DNA from 4 places in the Glutamicibacter bergerei genome. Region 3 is predicted to be linked to each of the others. Evidence: riboswitches for the same ligand, from Rfam matches in the RefSeq annotation. Region 3 holds a riboswitch; each other region holds the start of a gene.
The links. Region 3 has a riboswitch for S-adenosylmethionine ahead of ACX5K5_RS01370 (ABC transporter substrate-binding protein). Riboswitches for the same ligand answer to the same signal wherever they lie in the genome.
Positions count from the first base shown of each region.

Region 1: another riboswitch for S-adenosylmethionine. It lies ahead of ACX5K5_RS04150 (bifunctional o-acetylhomoserine/o-acetylserine sulfhydrylase); the one in region 3 lies ahead of ACX5K5_RS01370 (ABC transporter substrate-binding protein).
Region 2: another riboswitch for S-adenosylmethionine. It lies ahead of ACX5K5_RS13415 (hypothetical protein); the one in region 3 lies ahead of ACX5K5_RS01370 (ABC transporter substrate-binding protein).
Region 4: another riboswitch for S-adenosylmethionine. It lies ahead of ACX5K5_RS16315 (flavin reductase family protein); the one in region 3 lies ahead of ACX5K5_RS01370 (ABC transporter substrate-binding protein).

Region 1 is NZ_CM137131.1:889,498-894,717, forward strand. It holds gene ACX5K5_RS04135 (CPBP family intramembrane glutamic endopeptidase) at 1-550, shown strand, start outside; gene ACX5K5_RS04140 (GNAT family acetyltransferase) at 613-1,023, shown strand; gene ACX5K5_RS04145 (VOC family protein) at 1,090-1,734, opposite strand; SAM riboswitch class IV at 1,909-2,026, shown strand; gene ACX5K5_RS04150 (bifunctional o-acetylhomoserine/o-acetylserine sulfhydrylase) at 2,119-3,462, shown strand; gene metX (homoserine O-acetyltransferase MetX) at 3,465-4,610, shown strand; gene ACX5K5_RS04160 (SGNH/GDSL hydrolase family protein) at 4,703-5,220, opposite strand, start outside.
Region 2 is NZ_CM137131.1:2,887,158-2,892,377, reverse strand. It holds gene ACX5K5_RS13430 (sarcosine oxidase subunit alpha family protein) at 1-17, shown strand, start outside; gene soxG (sarcosine oxidase subunit gamma family protein) at 10-630, shown strand; gene purU (formyltetrahydrofolate deformylase) at 758-1,618, shown strand; gene ACX5K5_RS13415 (hypothetical protein) at 1,707-2,219, opposite strand; SAM riboswitch class IV at 2,230-2,345, opposite strand; gene ACX5K5_RS13410 (GDSL-type esterase/lipase family protein) at 2,659-3,576, shown strand; gene ACX5K5_RS13405 (universal stress protein) at 3,788-4,279, shown strand; gene ACX5K5_RS13400 (mycothione reductase) at 4,341-5,220, shown strand, end outside.
Region 3 is NZ_CM137131.1:286,352-291,571, forward strand. It holds gene ACX5K5_RS01355 (methionine ABC transporter ATP-binding protein) at 65-1,099, shown strand; gene ACX5K5_RS01360 (methionine ABC transporter permease) at 1,096-1,791, shown strand; gene ACX5K5_RS01365 (MetQ/NlpA family ABC transporter substrate-binding protein) at 1,817-2,728, shown strand; SAM riboswitch class I at 3,022-3,113, shown strand; gene ACX5K5_RS01370 (ABC transporter substrate-binding protein) at 3,235-4,872, shown strand; gene ACX5K5_RS01375 (ABC transporter permease) at 4,884-5,220, shown strand, end outside.
Region 4 is NZ_CM137131.1:3,536,738-3,541,957, reverse strand. It holds gene ACX5K5_RS16325 (acyl--CoA ligase family protein) at 1-1,215, opposite strand, end outside; gene ACX5K5_RS16320 (PQQ-dependent sugar dehydrogenase) at 1,374-2,477, opposite strand; SAM riboswitch class IV at 2,667-2,782, shown strand; gene ACX5K5_RS16315 (flavin reductase family protein) at 2,889-3,389, shown strand; gene dnaB (replicative DNA helicase) at 4,038-5,220, shown strand, end outside.

The DNA.
Region 1 (5,220 bases), 600 kb from region 3:
CTTCGCACTGATTCCGGTTCTTCTCGCACTGTATTTGATGCACCGCACCCTGGGCCGAAGCGTGAAGGATGTAGGGTTCGACTTCCGCCGTCCGGGTAAAGATCTGTTACTTGGGGCCGGATTGTTTCTTGCCATGGGCCTTGGAACCCTGGGCGTATATGCCGCAGGCCGTGCCTTGGGAGTAACCACCGCGTTGTCCACGGCTAATCTTGGTGACTATTGGTGGAGCGTGCCGGTGCTGCTGCTTTCTGCCGTACGCCACGCGGTGCTTGAAGAAGTGATCATGCTCGGTTTCCTGTTTACCTACGGTAAGAAGCTGAACCTGGGACCGTGGACGCTGATTCTCGGATCTGCGCTGATCCGCGGTAGCTACCACCTCTACCAAGGCGTCGGCCCGATGCTGGGAAACATAGCCATGGGTGTGATTTTCGGTTGGATTTACCAGAAATATGGGCGAGTGATGCCGTTGGTGATCGCGCACTTCTTGTTGGACGCAGTGGGATTTGTCGGGTTCATGCTCTTCGGCCCCGCTATCGGTATCGGAGGCTAACCCCACAACGGCAAGCATTGCGCAATGGCAATAAACGACGTTTTCAACGGTACGTTTTACTTATGCAAATCAGTGAACTCAAACTGACCGAAATAGGCGAAGCAACAGCCCTGTGGCGGAGCGTCGAGCTTACGCGGCCATGGAATGATCCGGAGGCAGATGCACGTAAAACACTGGAGAATCAGAGCTCTACGATTCTTGCGGGACGTCATGAGCAAAGACTGGTAGCTACAGCCATGGTTGGGTTCGACGGACACCGAGGCTGGCTATATTACGTGGCGGTCCAACCCGGCATGCAGGGCCAGGGGTTTGGACAGGAGATTATGGGGGCAGCGTCGCGTTGGCTTGCTGAACAAGGGGTGCCCAAAGTACAGCTCATGGTGCGTACCGAGAACACTGATGTGATCGGATTTTACGAGCGGCTAGGCTACGAAGCTCAAGAAGTGGTGGTCCTAGGCAAAAGGCTTGGATAGTTGGAACGACAAAGGGTAGGCGAGGACGTTGCCGTCCGCACCTACCCTTTATTTCGACGTTCTTTGTTATAGCGTGACCAAACCATTGTCGGTTTCAAAGGTGACCGACAAGATGCCCGGAGTGCCGTTGGGTGCTTCGTATTCCATGCTCACCGCGCCAAGATTGACGTTCTCTGGCTGGCCTAGCCAGTCTAGGACGCGGTCGCGGGAACCAGCGATAGTGATGCTTTGAATCGCACCTACAGGCTCTAGAGCCTTCGAAGGGTGCAAATCCTCCGTTCCTGCGTCCCAGCGAAGCAAATACGGAACCTGCGGATCAGCGATGAGCCCCTTGATTCCAACTTGCTGCCAGGTGAGTTCGCGGCCGTCTGGGAACTTGCGGTTTCCCGGAACAGATTTACGTCCCAGCCGCTCTTCGGCGCTGGAGAGGTCTTCAACGGAAACGCACCATCCCATCCAGCCGCCGCCAAGCTCGGAGCGGGCTCGTACTGCCTGCCCAAACGGTGCTTTGTCGCTGGAAGGGTGGTTTAGAACTTCAACAACTTCTAGGTACTGGTTGTGCTTGAGCGGGAAAATTACATTCCGCGTTCCAAAACGCGGATGTACGCCCCCCTTGACGAATTCCAGGCCCAAAGCCTTGGAGATTCTTTCGGCGGTTGGCATGAGCCCATCGGGGCCACATGCGTAACTAACGTGATCTAGCCTCATCATGTGCCCCATCATGTCACTATGTGATCTCAGTCTCGACTTAGGCGACCCTAAGTGGTAATGGTGGGATCGAACAGTCTGCATAAATTTCTTCATTAAAGATCTATATGACCGATTGAGTCACGTTAAGCTATCTCATATTGCCAAATTCTTCGGCTATCGGGCAGACTTGAGTCAGGTCATGAGTCCCAGTAACAAGCCCCGGCTTACTGGGCGGCAACCCTCCGCCGCGGTGGGGTGCCCCGGGTGAAGACCTGGCCCTCGACGCACCAAGCGTTGAGGACAAGCGCGGGTTACCCCCTTCGAAAGCTCCTCGACGAGGAATTTGCCGTCGGTGTGTTTTTGAGTGGTGTACCCCCATAGTCGACAAACAATATGGAGGAAACCATGAGTAACAACTGGTCTTTTGAAACACGCCAGATCCATTCCGGGCAGCAACCAGATCCGGTCACCGGTGCGCGTGCCCTGCCGATTTTCCAAACCACGTCTTTTGTTTTCCCGAACGCCGAGAGCGCCGCGGCTCGCTTCGCACTGCAGGAGCTGGAGCCGATTTACACCCGTATCGGTAATCCAACGCAGGAAGCGGTCGAAAACCGTATCGCGGATCTTGAAGGCGGCGTCGGCGCACTGCTGGTCGCCTCGGGGCAGGCAGCAACCACCCTCGCAATTCTCAACTTGGCTCAGTCTGGAGACCACTTGGTGGCCAGCCCGAGCCTCTACGGTGGAACGCAGAACCTGCTCAAGCACACGCTGCGCAAGCTCGGTATCGAGGTCACCTTCGTGGCGGATCCAGACAACTTGGATCAGTGGCGTGCAGCGGTGAAGCCAAATACCAAGGCCTTCTTCGGTGAAGTCGTCTCCAACCCGCGCCAAGACATTTTGGACATCGAGGGAGTCTCACAGATTGCCCATGAGGTCGGGGTTCCACTGCTGGTTGATAACACCTTGGCAACCCCATATCTGATCCGCCCCATCGAGTGGGGCGCGGATATCGTCATCCACTCGGCCACCAAGTACCTCGGTGGTCACGGCACCGCCATTGCCGGCGTAATCGTGGACTCGGGCAAATTTGATTTTGCGAAGGATCCGGAACGTTTCCCGGACTTCAACACCCCCGATGAGTCCTACAACGGTTTGGTGTTCGCCCGCGATCTGGGCGTTGATGGCATCCTTGGTGCCAATCTTGCCTACATTCTGAAGGCTCGCGTGCAGTTGCTCCGCGATCTGGGCGCGGCTGTCGCACCGTTTAATGCTTTCCTTATTGCTCAAGGTCTGGAGACTTTGTCTCTGCGTATCGAGCGTCACGTGCAAAACGCGAAGGAAGTAGCCGTCTGGCTTGAAAGCCAGGAGCAGGTTGAAAAGGTCGCTTACGCTGGCCTGCCTTCCTCGCCGTGGTTTGAACGCGGACAGAAGTACTCGGCAAAGGGTGTCGGCGCGATTATTGCCTTCGATATTGCTGGTGGACTCGAAGCTGGCAAGGCTTTTGTGGATGCGCTGGAGCTGCATTCACATGTGGCCAACCTCGGTGACGTTCGTTCGCTCGTCATCCACCCGGCGTCGACCACCCACGCGCAATTGACCGAAGACGAACGTCTGGCCGCCGGTGTGCGTCCGGGCCTCGTTCGGTTGAGTGTGGGACTTGAAAACATCAAGGATATTCTCGCTGATCTGCAACTTGGTTTTGCTGCCACTAAGCAGCTCTCTCACCAGGAATTGCAGGAAACCCTTTAGGCATGGCATCCATAGTGACTACCGAAGAAACTCTGCCATCGCAGGAACTTACCGACGGGCAAGACGGCATTTTGCGTCGTGCGTTCGTGGGGGAGTACACCTTCGAAACCGGTGGCTACCTACCGCAGATCGAGTTGGCCTACGAAACATGGGGCCAGCTTAACGCGGAGGGGACCAACGCGGTGCTGGTGAAGCACGCGTTGACCGGTGATGCGCACGTATCGCGCGGAGATTCGCAGACCCCGGGCTGGTGGGAAGATTTTGTCGGCCCCGGGCTAACTGTTGATACCGACAAGTATTTTGTCGTGGCCATCAACATCATCGGTGGTTGCAATGGGTCCACCGGACCTAGTTCGCCAGATGAGCACGGCAACGCCTGGGGTTCACGCTTCCCCTTTATTACCATCAAGGATTCCGTGCGCCTCGAAGCGCGGTTGGCCGACCTGCTCGGGGTGCACTCCTGGCATACGGTCATCGGCGGTTCCATGGGTGGGGCACGAGCCCTTGAATGGGCGGTTGAATTCCCGCAACGCGTAAAGAACGTGGTGGTGATGGCCTCCACGGCGCAAGCCACGGCAGAACAGATCGCTTTTGCGCAGGTGCAGACCGAGGCCATTCGCCTCGATCCCAACTTTGCGCAGGGCGACTACTATGCCAACGGAGTGCGCCCGGATGCCGGATTGGGCCTGGCTCGACGCCTGGCGCATATTACCTATCGTTCGGAGGCTGAGCTTGAAGCGCGGTTTGCGCGTAATGCGCAGACCGGCGAACAGCCGTTTGTTACAACACGCGGCCCACGCGGCCGATACCAGGTGGAAAGCTATCTTGATCACCAGGCGACCAAGCTGGTTCATCGTTTTGACGCGAATAGCTACCTGGTGCTCACCGAGGCTTTGATGAGCCATGACGTGGCGCGCGGTTACGAATCGCTCACGGTTGCGCTGGCTCGACTGGAGAAGGTGAATGTGGTGGTCGCCGCGGTCAACAGCGACCGGTTGTACTTCCCGGCGCAGTCTGAACTGCTCGCCGCCTCGTTGCCGAAGCCTAAGCCGGTGCATTACATCGATTCACCGATTGGACATGACGGTTTCCTGACGGACGCCAAGCAACTTGGACCGGTACTGACCGCCCTAGTCTTTGATGACTAAGGGCTAAAAACTAAGCAGTCATATACATTTGGGACGTGGATTGTCGCACCAGTAATCGGTGCAACAAACCACGTCCCATTTGTTTTGTGTCTTTATTTTTGTCCGGGAGCGCTATCTCCAGCACCCAGCGAGGCATTCGGCGGCTGCACGGCGAAGGGCGTGGGAAGCGGTCTTTTTGCGCTAACTCCATCACCGGAAGACTGGTGGCGAATCCTGCGCAGGATCCACGGACCAAAGTACTCGCGAGCCCATTGCAGGTCTTCAATTCGTGCTTCGCGCCAGCTTCGGGTTGCGTGTTCTAATTGCGCGTCCATGACGCGTTCGTGGGGAACGTTCAGTGCATCGAGCACCATTGCGGAGATCACTTGGTGGCCCGCGGGGGAAAAGTGCAAGCGATCCGGATCCCACATTTGTGTTTGGCGCAGCTCGCTCAATGCCCAGAGATCTCCCACGACTGCGTCATGACGTTGGGCGATGGCACGGACGTTTTCGTTGTAAATTGCGACCTTGCCACGAATCCCACCAAGTACCGGGGTGTCGCGAATGTCCGGGCCGGTCAGTAAAACAATGGTGGCCCCAGTGCCACTTAACTCATTGATGGCGCCATCTA
Region 2 (5,220 bases), 990 kb from region 3:
GCCGCCGAGATGGCTAAGCACAGTGTTATCGAATCAACCACCGAGCTACGCCGCTCACCGGCAGCGCACCTCGATCAGCTCATGGCCGCGGCCACCGTCACCGGGCAACGCGCCGTCGCATTACGCGAGATTGCTTTCTCCACCCAGATCTCGCTGCGTGCGGTTCCGGGGAGCGCCGGCCATCAAGCTCTGGCACAGGCTACCGGTGTGGGCTTGCCGCAACAGGTCGGTCAAGTGTCCGGAGACGTGTCAGGCACCGCGGTGCTCTGGTTGGGGCCGGACGAATTTTCGGTCTTCAACGCCGCCGGTGAAGATCTGAGCCCCACCTTGGAAGCTGCCTTGGCTGAGCATGAAGGCCAAGTCACCGACCTGTCGGCAAACCGTACGGTGCTCGAGCTCACCGGTCAGGCAGCATCCTTGGTGCTTCGCAAGAGTTGCCCGGCAGACCTGCATCCACGCAGTTTTGCGGTCAACCAGGCGATCACCACCACGCTGGCTAACGTGCCCATCCTGCTCTGGCGCACCACCGAAAATGGTTGGTACCTGATGCCACGCGCCTCATTCACCGAGCATGTGGTGCATTGGTTGGTCGACGCAATGAACGAGTTTGCTTCGGAACCGGTAATCTAGCCACAGAACGATCACCACCTACCAAGTTCGCTTGGGAGAATGGCTGCAACCGTTGGGTCGGTCCAAACTGGACCGACCCAATAGTTGCCTGCACTAGGTTTCAAAGACGAACCACGGAAGGACCTTGATGGGCGACCAGATCCGACACATACTGACGTTGCAGTGCCCAGAGGGCATGGGCATCGCACACGATGTCACCGGCTTTTTAGTAGAACACGAACGCACCATCGTTGAACTGAAACAGTATGACGATATGTCCTCCCAACGCCTCTTCATGCGTGTGGACTTCTCCGGGGATGACGTCCCTGGCCTGCTGGAAAAGATGCGCGAAGAATTTGCGCCAATCGCCGCCGAGCGCCAGATGGATTGGCAGCTTCGTGAGCGCGGACAACGCACCAAAGTGCTCATCATGGTCTCTAAATTTGAGCACTGCCTCAACGACCTGTTGCACCGTGCGCACACCGGCTCGCTGCCTATCGACATTGTTGGTGTGGTCTCTAACCACCCTGATCACCGTTCGCTGGTGGAATGGCACAAGGTCCCCTTCCACCACATCCCGGTCACCAAGGACACCAAGCCTGCCGCCGAAGCGAAGCTGGAAGAGATCATCGAGAGGACCGGCACCGAACTGGTGGTGCTCGCGCGCTATATGCAGATCTTCTCCGATAAGCTATCCACCAAGCTTTCGGGACGCACCATTAATATCCACCACTCCTTCCTGCCTTCCTTTAAAGGAGCCAAGCCGTACCACCAGGCCTGGGACCGCGGGGTGAAGACCGTGGGAGCTACGGCGCACTATGTGAACGCAGATCTCGATGAGGGGCCGATTATCGCCCAGCAGGTCCAAGAGGTGGACCACACCTACACCGCCGAGGACTTGGTGATCGCCGGGCGCGATACCGAGGCCAAGGCGCTGTCCAATGCGGTGAAGTGGCACTGTGAGGGACGGGTGTTCCTCTGGGGCAACCGCACCGTGGTGCTGCGCTAAATACTGTTCAAAATTTGATGCCCGGCGCCAAGTGCCGGGCATCAAGTGTTGGGGTTAACGCCCTACTTAGTTGTTACTGGCCGCGTGATTACTGGTCGCGGCCGGCGCTGAGGAAACACCTCAAGGCTCGGGTTGGACCGACCTTCTGAACCAGATATGGAAAGTCGGCCCACTGTTCGGGGATCAGCTGTTGGCTGTCAGAACCCCACAGCCCGCCATCGATATTTAGAGTGCGCAACCGGTCATGCAGCGCGAACTCAGCGGTCAGATCCGACGCAGCTCGCAAGGCGGTGTCCACTGCGTCCGGTAGCAGCGAAAGAATCAAGGCAAATAATTCGGGGTTCACCCCAACTTTTTCCCACCGCTGCGCATAGTCGCGCCAGAGCTCAGGACGCAATGCAGAGGTCCCGTGAAGCAGTCCGCGACTGACACTGTTCAAGCCCATAAACTGGGAAAACTTATTATCGTAGAGCCCCGCCGGAGTGTAGTTGTGCTCTAGTAGCACCGCGGTCCACCGGCGTTCCCAGGCCAGCCTAGAATTTTTGGCTGCCAGCTCGGTTTGTGGCAACCCATACGCGTCAATTAGCTCGGAATGAGACATGGTGGTTCCTTTCATCAACTTGTCCTCGGATATTCACCGCGGACCGGTTCTTCCCCTGGGGCACCCCACTGATGGAGGAGGGTTGCCGCGTAGTCAGCCAGGTACTTAGGACTACGGCTCTTGAACCTGATAAACAGCATAAACCAGTGCACCGACACTTTAGCTTGACCAATATTTGTCGCATACATAGAACTCTGCATTGACCTTCACCGGCATGAATGTTCGGCGTAGAATATGGCAAACGTAGACACAGGGCTCAACCTGGTTGCGTGTGCGTCATCCGGTGCCGTATTTTGCCCGGTGGTAGCCCTAGATCGTGGGGATCAAGGGCTTCGGGAATTTGCCGTCAAAGTCGTAATCCTATGATGGTGGCCCGGCAGTACGGGCAATTTGCGCGGTGTTCCAGACACAGCGCACGCTGTAAACAGGGGACAATCCAATGAACGGCATCAAGAAGTCCAGATTATTGACGCTTATCGCCGCCGGCATCGCCAGTGCCGGCCTTCTGTTGGCAGGCATGGCACCGGCCACGGCACTTGCACCAACCACGCGAAGCAATAGTACCGTGGTGATCAACTACGTAAATTTGGGTGATTCGTATTCTGCCGGCTTTGGCTCGGGATCTATTAAGCCCGGTCCCTTCGACGGTTGTCTGCAAACCACCGGCCCGTCACACGTAACCAATATCGATCAGTTACCTGGCGTCAAACTCACCGCCGATGCGGCCTGCACAGGCTTTAACACTGCACAGATTGCTCAGGTCGCGGCCGGGGTAGCTCCACAACTGGCGGAAGCAGATCTGGTTACCCTCACCTTGGGTGGAAATAATTTGCAGTGGGGTGAAACCGTCGCAGCCTGTGCCGGTGGGAGCACCGCAGAGAAATGCCAGGGGATGCTGAAACTCGGCTACGCGTCCATGCCGGCACTGCGTGCGGATGTGCGATCCACACTCAAACAGATCGATGCGGCCACCGGCGCAAAGATCCTCGTGCTGGGCTATCCGCGGTTGTTCACCAGTTCTCACGGCGACCAGCCATTGATCACGGCCAAGAACGCACGGGCACTGAATAAGTTAGGGGACACGCTTAATCGAACTATCAAGGCTGCCACCAAAGGCACGGATAGCTCCTTCGTTTCGGTGACCGGAGCGTTTATGAACCATGGGGTGGGTGCCACCCAATCCTGGATCAGTTTTAATCTGGCTAACCTTGAAGACCCGTTCAACTTGCACCCAACCACCACCGGTTATCTCAACGGGTACTACCCAGCGGTCAAGCGCCACATTAACCTGAAAAAATTGGCGCATCACGACCGGTATCAGCACAAGCATTCACACTCGCGGCATCATCACGGCTAACTTCGAGCGCGAGCATGTTTGGGTTCCGGATAACTTGCGGGACCCCAACAGCGTGCCTTCCAGCCGGTTTAGCCTAGGCCAGTAAGGGAGCTCAAGACGTTTCTAGAATGTTGCAGACAACGCAGAAACTCCCTGTCATAATGGGTTTAACGACGAAAATTAGTCGTGAGTGAAGCCGAAGATCAACTCGGCCTGATCAGTGGGAGTACAGATGACCGAGCGTATTTTACTCGTTGGTGTTGAGCCTGGACAGTCGCCTTCGGTGCTAGAAGCCGTCATTGGACTGGCAGCGCCCACGGACACAAAAATCATGTGCATTTACGTAGATTCCGGACGATTTGTCACCGAGCGGCTACCCACCGGAGAAATCATCGCCGACACCACCTTCGACGGCGAAGAACAGATCCCACAGGATTTTCCGCCAGAGCTAGCCGCGCAACTCACCGCGTCCTTCGAAGGCCACAACGTGCATTGGGAAGCTCGCAGCGTCGCTGGAGATCCAGCCAAGGCATTGGCCCGCGTTGCCGAGCAGCTCGACGCCCAACTCATCGCCATCGGCACGCGGCGACCGGGGATACGTAGCCGCATGGAAGAGCTCATGGACGGGTCTATCGCGGTCGCGCTGAGCCACAAACAAAACCGTCCGGTCCTTGTGGTGCCGCAAAGCCCGCAACTATCTGACATCTCGGCCGAAGTGAAGTAACCTAGCTTCGCTTCGCGGCGAAAACTCGATCCAGCGTCTCGCGCTGAATTACGATGAGTCCATGACTTCGCACAACGTAGATCTCGCTATTATTGGCTCGGGTTCGGGCAACTCGCTGATTACCAATTACTGGGATGACAAGAAGGTGGCTATCGCCGAAGGCTCAACCTTCGGCGGTACCTGCCTGAACGTTGGATGTATCCCCACGAAGATGTTTGTTCGCCCGGCGCACCTGGCCCGTGGGGTGGAAGAGGCTGCACTTCTCGGCGTGAAAATGTCGGTAGAAAATGTTGACTGGCCAGCCATGCGTGATCGAATCTTTGGCCGAATTGACGCGATCTCCTCCGGCGGTGAGGACTACCGCGAACGGTTAGAAAACGTCGAACTCATCTCCCAGTACGTCACCTTAGGGCAAGACAATACGCTGACCGCTCAGGATGGCACGACGATCTCCGCCAAACAGCTCGTCATTGCCGCCGGCTCCCGCCCCAGCATGCCCAATATCGAAGGTATCGAACTTGACGCGGTGCACACCTCCGATAGCGTCATGCGTCTGGACAAACTGCCAGAGTCTTTGGTGATTATCGGTGGCGGTTACATTGCTTGCGAGTTTGCCGCCATGTTCTCCGGACTCGGCACCAAGGTCACCCAGCTGGTGCGCTCCGGAGCGTTGATGCGCCAGCTAGACACCGAAATTTCCGACGCCTACAACAAGGAAGCCGCCGCTCACTGGACGGTTCGTTATCACACCGAGGCGAAGGCTCTTCGTCAGGCAGATTCCGGTCTGGATGTGGTTTTGGGAGATGAAACATTGAGCGCCGACGCGGTACTGGTCGCTATTGGGCGAATCCCTAACACCGACAAAATTGGTGCCGAAAAAGCCGGGCTGGACCTCCACCAAGACGGGCGACTCAAAGTCGACGAATACCAGCGGGTGCTAC
Region 3 (5,220 bases):
TCGGGCTCTGCGCGGCGCCAGCACCAGGGAGAACAAATGCAAACAACTTTCTTCGGGCCCTCAAATGATTGAGATCCGTCAGCTACACAAGCACTACGACACGGCCCAGGGTCGGGTACAGGTCCTCAAAGGAATTGATCTGGAGGTCCAAGCGGGCAGCATCACCGCCGTGGTTGGTCCCTCGGGCGCAGGGAAATCCACGCTGTCCCACTGCATCTCCCTCTTGGAGAAGCCCAGCAGTGGGCAGATCTTGGTCGATGGCAAAGACCTTTCGATCCTCTCAGGCAAGGCCTTGCGTGCCGAACGCCGTGCCATTGGCACGATCTTCCAGAATTCGGCTCTGCTGCGCCGCATGACAGTCGCCGAAAATGTGGCGTTGCCGCTGCGCAACCTCGGAGTAGTCCATCATGAGATGGAACATCGAGTTGCCGAGCTTTTAGAACGAGTCGGGTTGGCCGACCGCGCCAATTCCTATCCGGGCGAACTCTCCGGTGGGCAGCGCCAACGCGTGGGTATAGCTAGGGCTCTGGCCCTGCGCCCGCGACTGCTGCTCTCCGACGAGGCAACCTCGGGCCTCGACCCGGAAGCAACTGCGCAGATCCTCGAACTGCTCGCTTCCTTACGTACCGACCTCGGGCTGGCAATCATCTTGATTACCCACGAGATGGATGTGGTACGTCATATCGCCGACCGCGTGGCACAGCTAGATGGTGGCCGAATCGCCGAATACGGCGAACTGCGCGCACTGGTGGCAAACCCGGAATCGGTAACTGGTTCCAAGCTTTTGCCCTTGCACCCAGACCTGGTGCCAGCCGGTTACGACTTTGCCTTGACCGTCGCTTACCGCGGGACGCAGATTGATCCTTCATGGATTTCCAAATTAGGCAGCGAATATGGTGCCACGGTGGCACTGCTTGGCGGATCCGTAGAAGCCCACCAAGAAGGCACGCTGGGCCGCGTTGAAATAGGGCTATCTGGTATCGGCGAAGCACGAGCCATCGAGGTACTCGACGGTTGGGGACTACACGCCACCGCCCATTCGCAGGCGTTGCGCACAGACAAGATCAATGGTGAAACACGAATCGAGGTGACGGTATGAGTCTTCCAACCGAAAGCGTCACTGTGGGTACAGATACCCCGTGGAGTGAGCTGGGTTCCCTGATGCTCCCTGCCTACGCAGAGACCTGGGCCATGGTAGGAATCGTGATGGTCTTAGTGATCATTTTTGGCGGCATCATGGGACTGGCTCTGTTCAACACCGACAGGCGAGGCCTCTTCCCGCACACGCAGAGCCATGCCACATTGAGCTGGATCGTGAATATGGGCCGCTCGCTGCCCTTCCTAGTCTTGATGGCTGCCATTATTCCTTTCACCAAATGGATCACGGGAACTACCATCGGCATCTGGGCTGCCATTGTACCCATGACTATTGCGGGTATTCCATTCTTCGCCCGTTTAGTACAAAACGCGTTGAACGACCTGCCCAAGGAAAACCTTGCAGTCGGTTTGGTGACCGGTGGATCCCCGTTGCAAATCATTGGCTCCACTCAAGTACGCGAGGCGTTGCCAGCACTTGCCTCAGCGATCACACTGAACACCATCTCCATGGTCGAGTACTCGGCGATCGCCGGAACTATCGGAGCCGGTGGTATCGGATATCTTGCGGTGACCTACGGATACCAGCGTTTTGATATGAACGTCATGATTGCGACCATCCTCGCACTGATCGTGACCGTGCAAATAGTCCAATTCCTCGGCGACCGTATCGCCCGTGCGCTGGCACGCCCCTAAGCGCCCTCAAACAAACGAGAAGATCATGACAACTTCACCCAATGGCCACGTTCACGGCTTCACCCTTCGCAAAAACACCGCCAAGTTGCCCTGGACCATCGCCGCTTGCGCGACCATCGTGGCACTCGTACTTGGCGCACTTTTAGTACAGCAACGATCTACGCCCGCACTCGCAGCCAATCAGCCAAGCAAGACAAAGTTCAAGGTCCACTACGAACCAGCGATGGCCGGGGAAGAGCAGATACTGAAATACGTCGCCGAGAACATTGCACCGGACTACGGAATTGAAATTGAAGCCGTTGGGTTGCAGGATTCGATCCAGGCCAACCGCGCCGTGGCCGAGGGGCAATTCGATGCGACCATTTTTGAACACGAGTGGTACATGAAACAGTCTGCAGAGGCCGCCGGTGTTGATCTCACCGCAACCGTAGAGCTCTATCAGTGGGGCTTCGGGTTGTACTCCAGCCGGTATGGCTCGGTCGAGGAACTGCCCAAGGGGGCGACACTGCTACTTCCCAATGACGTCGCGAACCAGGGCCAGGCGCTCTGGCTGCTCGAACGCGAAGGTCTGCTCGGCCTGAACCCAGACATCGAACCACGCACTGCCAAAATGGCTGACGTGGTAGACAATCCGCATGAATTCAAGCTGAAGGAAGCGGAGCTGATGACCATGCCACGCATGCTTGACGACGTGGATGTCGCGATTGGTTATGTCTCACAGTTTGATGCCGGAAAAGTGGGTCGAGATAAAGGACTCCTGTTCCCTGAACCACCGAGGACTTTCGCCTCAAAGCTAATTTTTGGTACCAAATTCTCCAAGACCCCTGACGCTGCAAAACTGATTGAGGTCTTCTCCGACCCGCGGTTGCAGGAGTATCTGGAAAGCACGGAAGATCCCTTAGTGCACGGTGTACTGACTCCGGTATCGGCGAAGTAGCGTATCTGGCAACCAAGCCGAACTGAAAGGTCAGTTCGAACTATCTCGGTTCGAACTGACCTTAACTTTTAAGATTTTTCAGCTGAAATTAACGCGCAGTTTTGGAGTACCGTCAAGGAATAATTTGTAACAGCGTCACGAAGTGACTTATGACGAGATCTTGAGAAGAATGTGACGCGTTTTTCCGTGTCGAGCAGCTCGCAGATGGCTTCGTGACGCGTATATGACGTCATGGTTGGTCACACCATAGCCCCGGGCACAGACTTGAATTATTCGGAAAACACACCGAATGCTAACCATCCAGAGCGACTGAGAGACCTGGCTCGTTGACGTCGCAGCAACCGTCCTTTAGCAGGAGCGGTGCTAAGGCCAGGACCGATGGAGATTGCTAGATTTCGCAACGGTCCACACAGGGGAGAAGTCTGTCTTTTCCCTTCCCGCAACCTTGCGGTAGGGCCAGGATCTAGGCGTAATCCTCGGGAACTTACCGAGAGGAACACCAGAAAATGCGCAATAAGAACCTTGGTCTTAAGACCGTGGCGTTGCTGGCAGCAGTTGGATTAACGTTGACAGCCTGTGACGGAAGCAACGCAACGGGTCAAAGCTCCGATCCTACGACGGCCGCAGGTAGCGGAACGCCGGTGGAAGGCGGAACCTTTACCTTCGCGGAAGTCACCCCGATCAATAACTGGCAGACCCAGGCCGCACGATTCTATGAGAAGGCCAATGTGCTCAACTCGGTACTGGACCGGTTGACCTACTTTGACGTTGAATCCGGGAAAGTTGTGGGCTGGATTGCCTCGGACTTCACCGCGAATAAGACGCAAACGGAATTCACCTTTACTATCCGCGACGGTGTAACTTTTTCGGACGGCACGGACCTAGACGCCAAAGCAGTGCAAAAGAACCTAGATGCCCTGGGCTTAGGCATTAAATCGGCACAGATTCAGCCCAACGTAGATTTCGCCGCTTACAAAAGCTCCGAAGTTGTAGACAAGAACAAGGTCAAGGTGACGCTGAAGCGCCCGGATGCTAACTTCCTCCGTGCGACGTCTTCGGTCACTGCCGGGCTAGTCTCCCCGGAGACCCTGAAGCTGGATAACGCAGGACAAACAGCGATCGCGAAAATTGTTGGTTCCGGCCCGTTTGTCTTTGAATCCGAAAAAGCCGATGAAGAAGTTGTTTTTACCAGCCGGGATGATTACGCCTGGGCGCCAGAAACCGCAGCAAACCAGGCAGATGCCTACCTGGAAAAGTTGGTGATCAAATACCTGCCCGAGGTGGCCCACCGTGCTGGTGCCGCGCAATCAGGCCAGGTTGATCTGGTCCGCGGGCTGCAACCGGTAGACGAGGATGTGCTCAGCGCTGGCGGTGGCCAGGTATTGGCCGCGCAGGGCGTCGATCTGACAACTAATCACGCAGCGATACGCATCGGCTCAGGCAAGCTGGATGACCCGAAGGTGCGCCAGGCATTGCAGGTAGGTATCGACCGGCAGGCGTTGAAGGACACGGTGCTTTCTGACAGCTATGTCCTCGCCGGTTCGATCCTCAACCATCAGGCTCCAGGTTTTGTGGACCTTTCCGCAGAGCTTGGCTATGACCCGGAAAAATCCAAGTTGTTGCTCGAGGAGGCTGGCTGGAAGGTGGGTACGGATGGGATCCGTGAAAAGGACGGCAAGAAACTTGAAATCACAGTAGCCAGCTCGAATAACTCTGTGGTCATTAAGCCTGCTTTTGAACTGATTGAGCAGCAGTGGCGCCAGATCGGTGTTCAGCTGGTGAACCGTGCTGCAGATAATTCTTTCCTCACTAACGCCATGGTCGATGACCAGATCGAATTCTTCGGAACCAGGCAGTTTGCCTACGGAGGCCTGGGCCCGGTTTATGCACCGGCCACTAACAACCAGACCCTCAATGCAGACAAAGAACTGAACGACCTGTTCACCCGTGAGCAGGCGGCGACCACCGAGGAAGAACACCTGAAACTCGTGGAAGAAGAACAGCGTGAGCTGGTACTCGACAAGGCGCTGACCCTCGTGCTGTGGGATGAAGTGCAGGTATACGGCGCCAATAAGGACGCACATATCGACTTCACTTCCGGCACCGCACCAATCTTCCAGGGTGCTTGGAAGAGCAACGGTTAAGGAAACACATCATGGGTGGATACATTGCTAAACGCATAGGGCAGGCACTACTGGTGATTTTGTTGGCCTACACCGCAGTATTTCTGGCGGTGCAGGCATTGCCGAACGACCCGGTGACAATCTTCCTTTCCGCAGACTCCTCTGCCGATCCGGCCACCATCGCACAGATGAAGGCCTACTACGGATATGACCAGCCGCTGATCGTTCAGTATCTCAATCAGCTTGGCGGGCTATTCACCGGGGACTTGGGGTATTCGTTGTCCTCGGGGTCGGCGGTATCCACCCGCATCGGTGAGGTCATCGGCTCTACGTTGATCCTCGCCGGTAGCGCCTTCGCATTGGCCATTG
Region 4 (5,220 bases), 340 kb from region 3:
GGCAAATGCCTGTTCTGTGGCCGCTTCGTCACGGTAGTAGCCAATCATGACGTTGTTTCCGCGCAAAACAATCTCACCCATGGTCTGTCCATCGGCGGGAACATCGCCCATATTCTCGTCAACTATCCGGGCGCTTTCTGCGGTCAGCATGCCCACGCCCTGGCGGGAGAGCAGGGATGCACGCTCATCTTCGCCCAGCTGATTCCACTCGTCTTGGTATTCACAGATCGTGTAGGGACCATAGACCTCAGTCAGGCCGTACACGTGGACTACCTCGATACCCAATTTTTGGAGCTTGGCGATAATTGCTGGCGAAGGTGGTGCGCCCGCGGTGGTGATGCGCAGTGGTGCCTGGAGCGGGTGAGCGCGCGGCGCATCGGCAATGATCGAGCAGACCGTGGGAGCCCCGCAGAGGTGTGTTGCGCCAAGTTCTTCAATGCCATCCCAGACTGCATCTTCGCGGACACCACGCAGGCAAAGGTGGGTGCCGCCGGCTGCGGTGACCGCCCAGGGTGTGCACCACCCATTGCAGTGGAACATTGGCAGTGTCCAGAGGTAGCGGGTTTGGGTGGTGAATCCCTGGTGGTGCGCCTCGGAGAGCGAGTTCAGGTAGCTGCCGCGATGCGAGTAGAGCACTCCCTTGGGTTTCCCCGTGGTGCCCGAGGTGTAGTTCAAGGCGATGGGTGCGCGCTCATCTGCCACCTCGTAGGCCAGCGGTTCCGCCGTCGAGACAGTATCAAGCAGCTCCTCTAGCGTCCCGTCCACCGCAACCTCGGGGCGTTGGCCGGTGTACTGGTCGTCGGTGATCTCAATCAGTGCTTCGAGGCTCAGAATCTCGGCACGCAAGGTTGAAGTATTAGCCAACAGCTCGGTGTCGGCAAAAAGTATCTTCGCCTCGGAGTGATCCATGATGTAGCGCAGCTCGTGGGCGGTGAGTCGCGTATTTAAAGCGATCAGCACGCCTCCTGCCAGTGGTACCGCGTAGTGCGCCATCAGCATTTCTGGAGTATTGGGGGCCAACACGGCTACCCGGTCACCTGGGTTAATACGCGTCCTGATGGCCTGCGCAAAGCGTTGCACACGGGACTCAAATTGTGCGTAGCTGTAATTTCGTGAGCCGTGAATGATCGCGGTCTTGGATGGATAAACCTCGGCCGAACGCTGTAGGAAACGCAGAGGGGTGAGTTCCGAATGGTTTGCCTGAGTCATGACCATGTGCGCGACATCCTTCGATTCATCGTTGTGGTTTACTTCAATTTGCAGATGTGAGCTGAAGCACTTCCATCTAATATCGTGGCATGAACCGCAGGGTCAAACAAAGAAACGCAGTCTCATTGCGTCGAGTGGGCGAAATTCAGCGGTCAGTGACTATGTCACTGACTAAACTTTGCGGGAAAAATACCGAGAATCTTGTCATCAGATTCCTGCGCGGTACCGCGGCCATCGGTGTTATTGGTCAATACCCAAAGCTCTCCGGCAGCAGTGACCGCTGCGTCCCGAAACCTTCCGTAGCTGCCGGTGAAGGCTTCGGTGGAATCACTCGGTGAGTTCAAATCGATGATTCGCAACCGTTCACCACGCAAGTTAGCCACATAAAGTACGTCCTGGTGAATGCTCATGCCACTAGGGCTCGCAGACTCAGTGCTCCATTGCTGGAGCGGGTCAACGTAGTCAGCATTATTGGCGATACCTTCGGTGACCGGCCACCCGTAGTTAGCACCCGCTCTGATCAGGTTCAGCTCGTCCCAGCGGTTTTGCCCAAACTCGCTGGCGTACATGGTTCCATCGCTAGCCCAGGCGAGTCCCTGCGGATTACGATGACCGAAGCTAAACACCGGAGAATCGGGAAAAGGATTATCTTCCGGAACTTCACCGTTGATGGTTAGTCGCAAGATCTTTCCGCCGAAGCTGTCTAGGTCTTGGGCCAAAGATTCATTTCCGGCATCACCAACGGTTGCGTAGAGCATCAAATCTGGTCCGATGGCCAACCGTCCGCCATTGTGGATCGTTGCCGAAGGTAGCCCTGAAATAAGCGTTTGTGGATTTGTGAGGCTCAGATTTCCAGCCTCTCCAGTTACCTCAAAGCGCTGGATTCGATTCCCATCGGCGGCGGTCGAATAGGCGAACAGGTATGGCCGTTGATAAGCCAGCCCGAGCAGTCCACCCTCACCACCATGAACTACGTCGTTGAGTTTGCTAACTTGCCGCTGATTTCCTTCCGTGTCTATTTCCAATATTCGTCCAGAATCACGTTCTGAAACCAAGAGCGTACTCTCCGCGAAAACCATTGACCAGGGAGCATTTAGCTCATCGGCAACGATGCGGGGTTCGGCTGTTTGTGATGCAGAACCACTGTTGGAGACGTTGACTGGTGGTGCTGATGGCTGCGCAGTGCAGGCCGTTATGGAAACAGCGCAGGCCAGGGCAATACCGAGGTAAGCAGTGGTTTTACCGATGGCTACTGGTCCGGGACGCATGGGATCAGGCTAGCAACTTTGGTTTAATGCGCAAGGGAGTATTGGGATAAGTCTGAGCAGCGCTAAAAATGAATAATTTTCTGATTTGCCAACAAAAAATGGGTGCTCATCGAATTTCAGCTCGAATATTTCGATTTGCGAAGCGATTTGTTTGACGGTTACGCACGTTGCCCAATATCGTTTAATCAGAATCATGAGCGTCAGCAAAAGCCCTGGCTAGCTGGCCGGCAACCCTCTATACGGTAGCGGGGTGCTCCAGGTGAGGATTCGGTGTCGTGCAACACCGCACGATACAAGTACCGCACATCGAGGCGTAAAACCTTCGACGGCGGGCCAAAGTAAGCAGTAGGTGCTTTTGTCCTGTCGCCGACCGTCGCCGTACCGATGTGTATGAAGTAAAGGAAGCAAAGCATGTCTTTGAATCAAGAGCTTGACGCGCTGACGTTACGCAAAGTTTTCGCGCAGCACCCATCCGGAGTTGCCGCGCTTTGCGCCGATATCGACGGTGAGAAGACGGGAATTGTTGCCTCCTCGTTCACCGTGGGGGTCTCACTGGAACCCGCGTTAGTGATGTTTGCGGTGCAGAAAACCTCAAATACCTGGCCAAAGTTGCGCGGTGCTAACCGCATAGGTGTCTCAGTGCTCAGTGAGCGCAATGAAGGAGTCTGCGGGCAGATCGCATCGAAGAAGGGCGATCGGTTCCTCGGTATTAATACACACAGTAGCGCCGATGGTTCATTGTTCATTGAGGACTCCACACTATGGCTCGACACCTCAATTTATAGTGAGGTAGAAGCGGGAGATCACTGGGTGGTACTGCTAGAAGTTCATGGCCATAAGCTGGCCGAGCATCTTCCATCGATCTTCCATGATTCACGATTTCACTCGTTACCGGTCCCGGAATTCGTCTAAATAGCTTTTTCGCGCCGCCGGCCTCTTGATCAAGAGGCCGGCGGCGCGATGCTGTTTAAGCAGTAGGTCTCGAGTTGATGCCGGGACTCCGTGCGTCACAAGTCGACGCGGGCGACTTTGAGCTTAATTGTGGATTACTTCGCCCAAAGTTACGACTCAGTAGCTTATAGTCGCTGTGACTACCGACTTCTAAGACTGTTGATTATCCACAAAACTGTCCACATGCATGTGGACAGTGCGTGGATAAGTTCCATCATAAGGCGAAATACACCGTAATTCCGGACTTTATCCTGTGGATAACGTAAGTTGAGAAGATTGTCTCTACAAAGAAATAAACTTTCTATCCACAGGCGTCAAAATATATTTATACTAGTCAACTCATAGTTCAATGAGTTTAAGTGTGGTAATCCACAAGCTTCTCCCCAAGTCACGCACAGGGTCATCCACAGCGAGAGCATGCTTATCCACAGATCTTGTGGATAACCGAGTTTACGGCTATAGATAAGAGACCTAGTGTTGGCTTTGGGACTGATATATCCACAGGTACCGCTGACGCTATAGCGTCGGTCGGCAGTGACATGCTTGAGCGTTGCCATCGGGGCACAAGGGTATTTCCCAGAGGTTCAATAGGGGATGGAAGTGTCTGTTATGAGTGCGGAACCGGTCTACGAAAGTCAGGGTTCTGAGGCGGGTCGTACCCCGCCGCAGGATATTCCTGCCGAAATGTCGGTTCTCGGCGGCATGATGCTGTCTAAAGATGCCATCGCCGACGTGGTTGAGGTGTTGCGTGGAACAGATTTTTATCGTCCAGCCCACGAGTCAATCTTCGATGCAATTATCGATCTCTACGGTCGTGGTGAACCTGCCGATGCAGTGACCGTCTCGGATCTGCTCACCAAGCGCAGCGAAATCGCCCGCGTCGGTGGAGCTGCCTATCTGCACAATCTCATCCAACAGGTACCAACGGCCGCAAACGCCGGCTACTACGCTGAGATTGTCCGTGAGCGGGCGGTGCTTCGCCGTCTGGTGGATGCCGGAACACGTATCGTGCAGATGGGTTACTCGCCAGATGGCGAAGTTGACGCCATCGTGAATGAAGCCCAGGCTGAGGTCTACAAGGTTGCCGAAAACCGAAATAGTGAAGACTACGTACGCCTCTCGGACATCATCGAAGGAACAGTTGATGAAATCGAGAACGCCGCCAATGCCGGCGACGGAATTACCGGTGTGCCTACCGGATTCTACGAATTCGACGAGCTGACCCAAGGTTTGAAGGGCGGACAGATGATTATCATCGCGGCCCGTCCGGCAGTGGGTAAATCAACCTTTGCTCTGGATTTCGCCCGCTCGGCGGCCATTAAGAACAATATGGCTACCGTCTTCTTCTCCTTGGAAATGGGCCGCAATGAAATTGCGATGCGACTGCTCTCGGCGGAAGCGTCCATTCAGCTCCAGGACCTGCGTAAGGGTTCGGTAGAAGACGCGCAGTGGACCAAGATTGCCACCACCATGGGACGGCTGAACGAAGCGCCACTATTCATCGACGATTCGCCGAATATGTCCATGATGGAAATTCGTGCGAAATGCCGCCGGCTCAAGCAACGCAATGAGCTGCGCATGATCATCCTGGACTACCTCCAGCTGATGAGCTCCGGTAAGCGCGTGGAATCGCGTCAGCAGGAAGTCTCTGAGTTCTCACGTAACCTCAAGCTGCTGGCCAAGGAGCTAGACGTTCCGCTGGTTGCCCTGTCGCAGCTGAACCGTGGTTCCGAGCAACGTACCGACAAGAAGCCAATGATTTCGGACCTTCGTGAATCGGGTTCGATCGAGC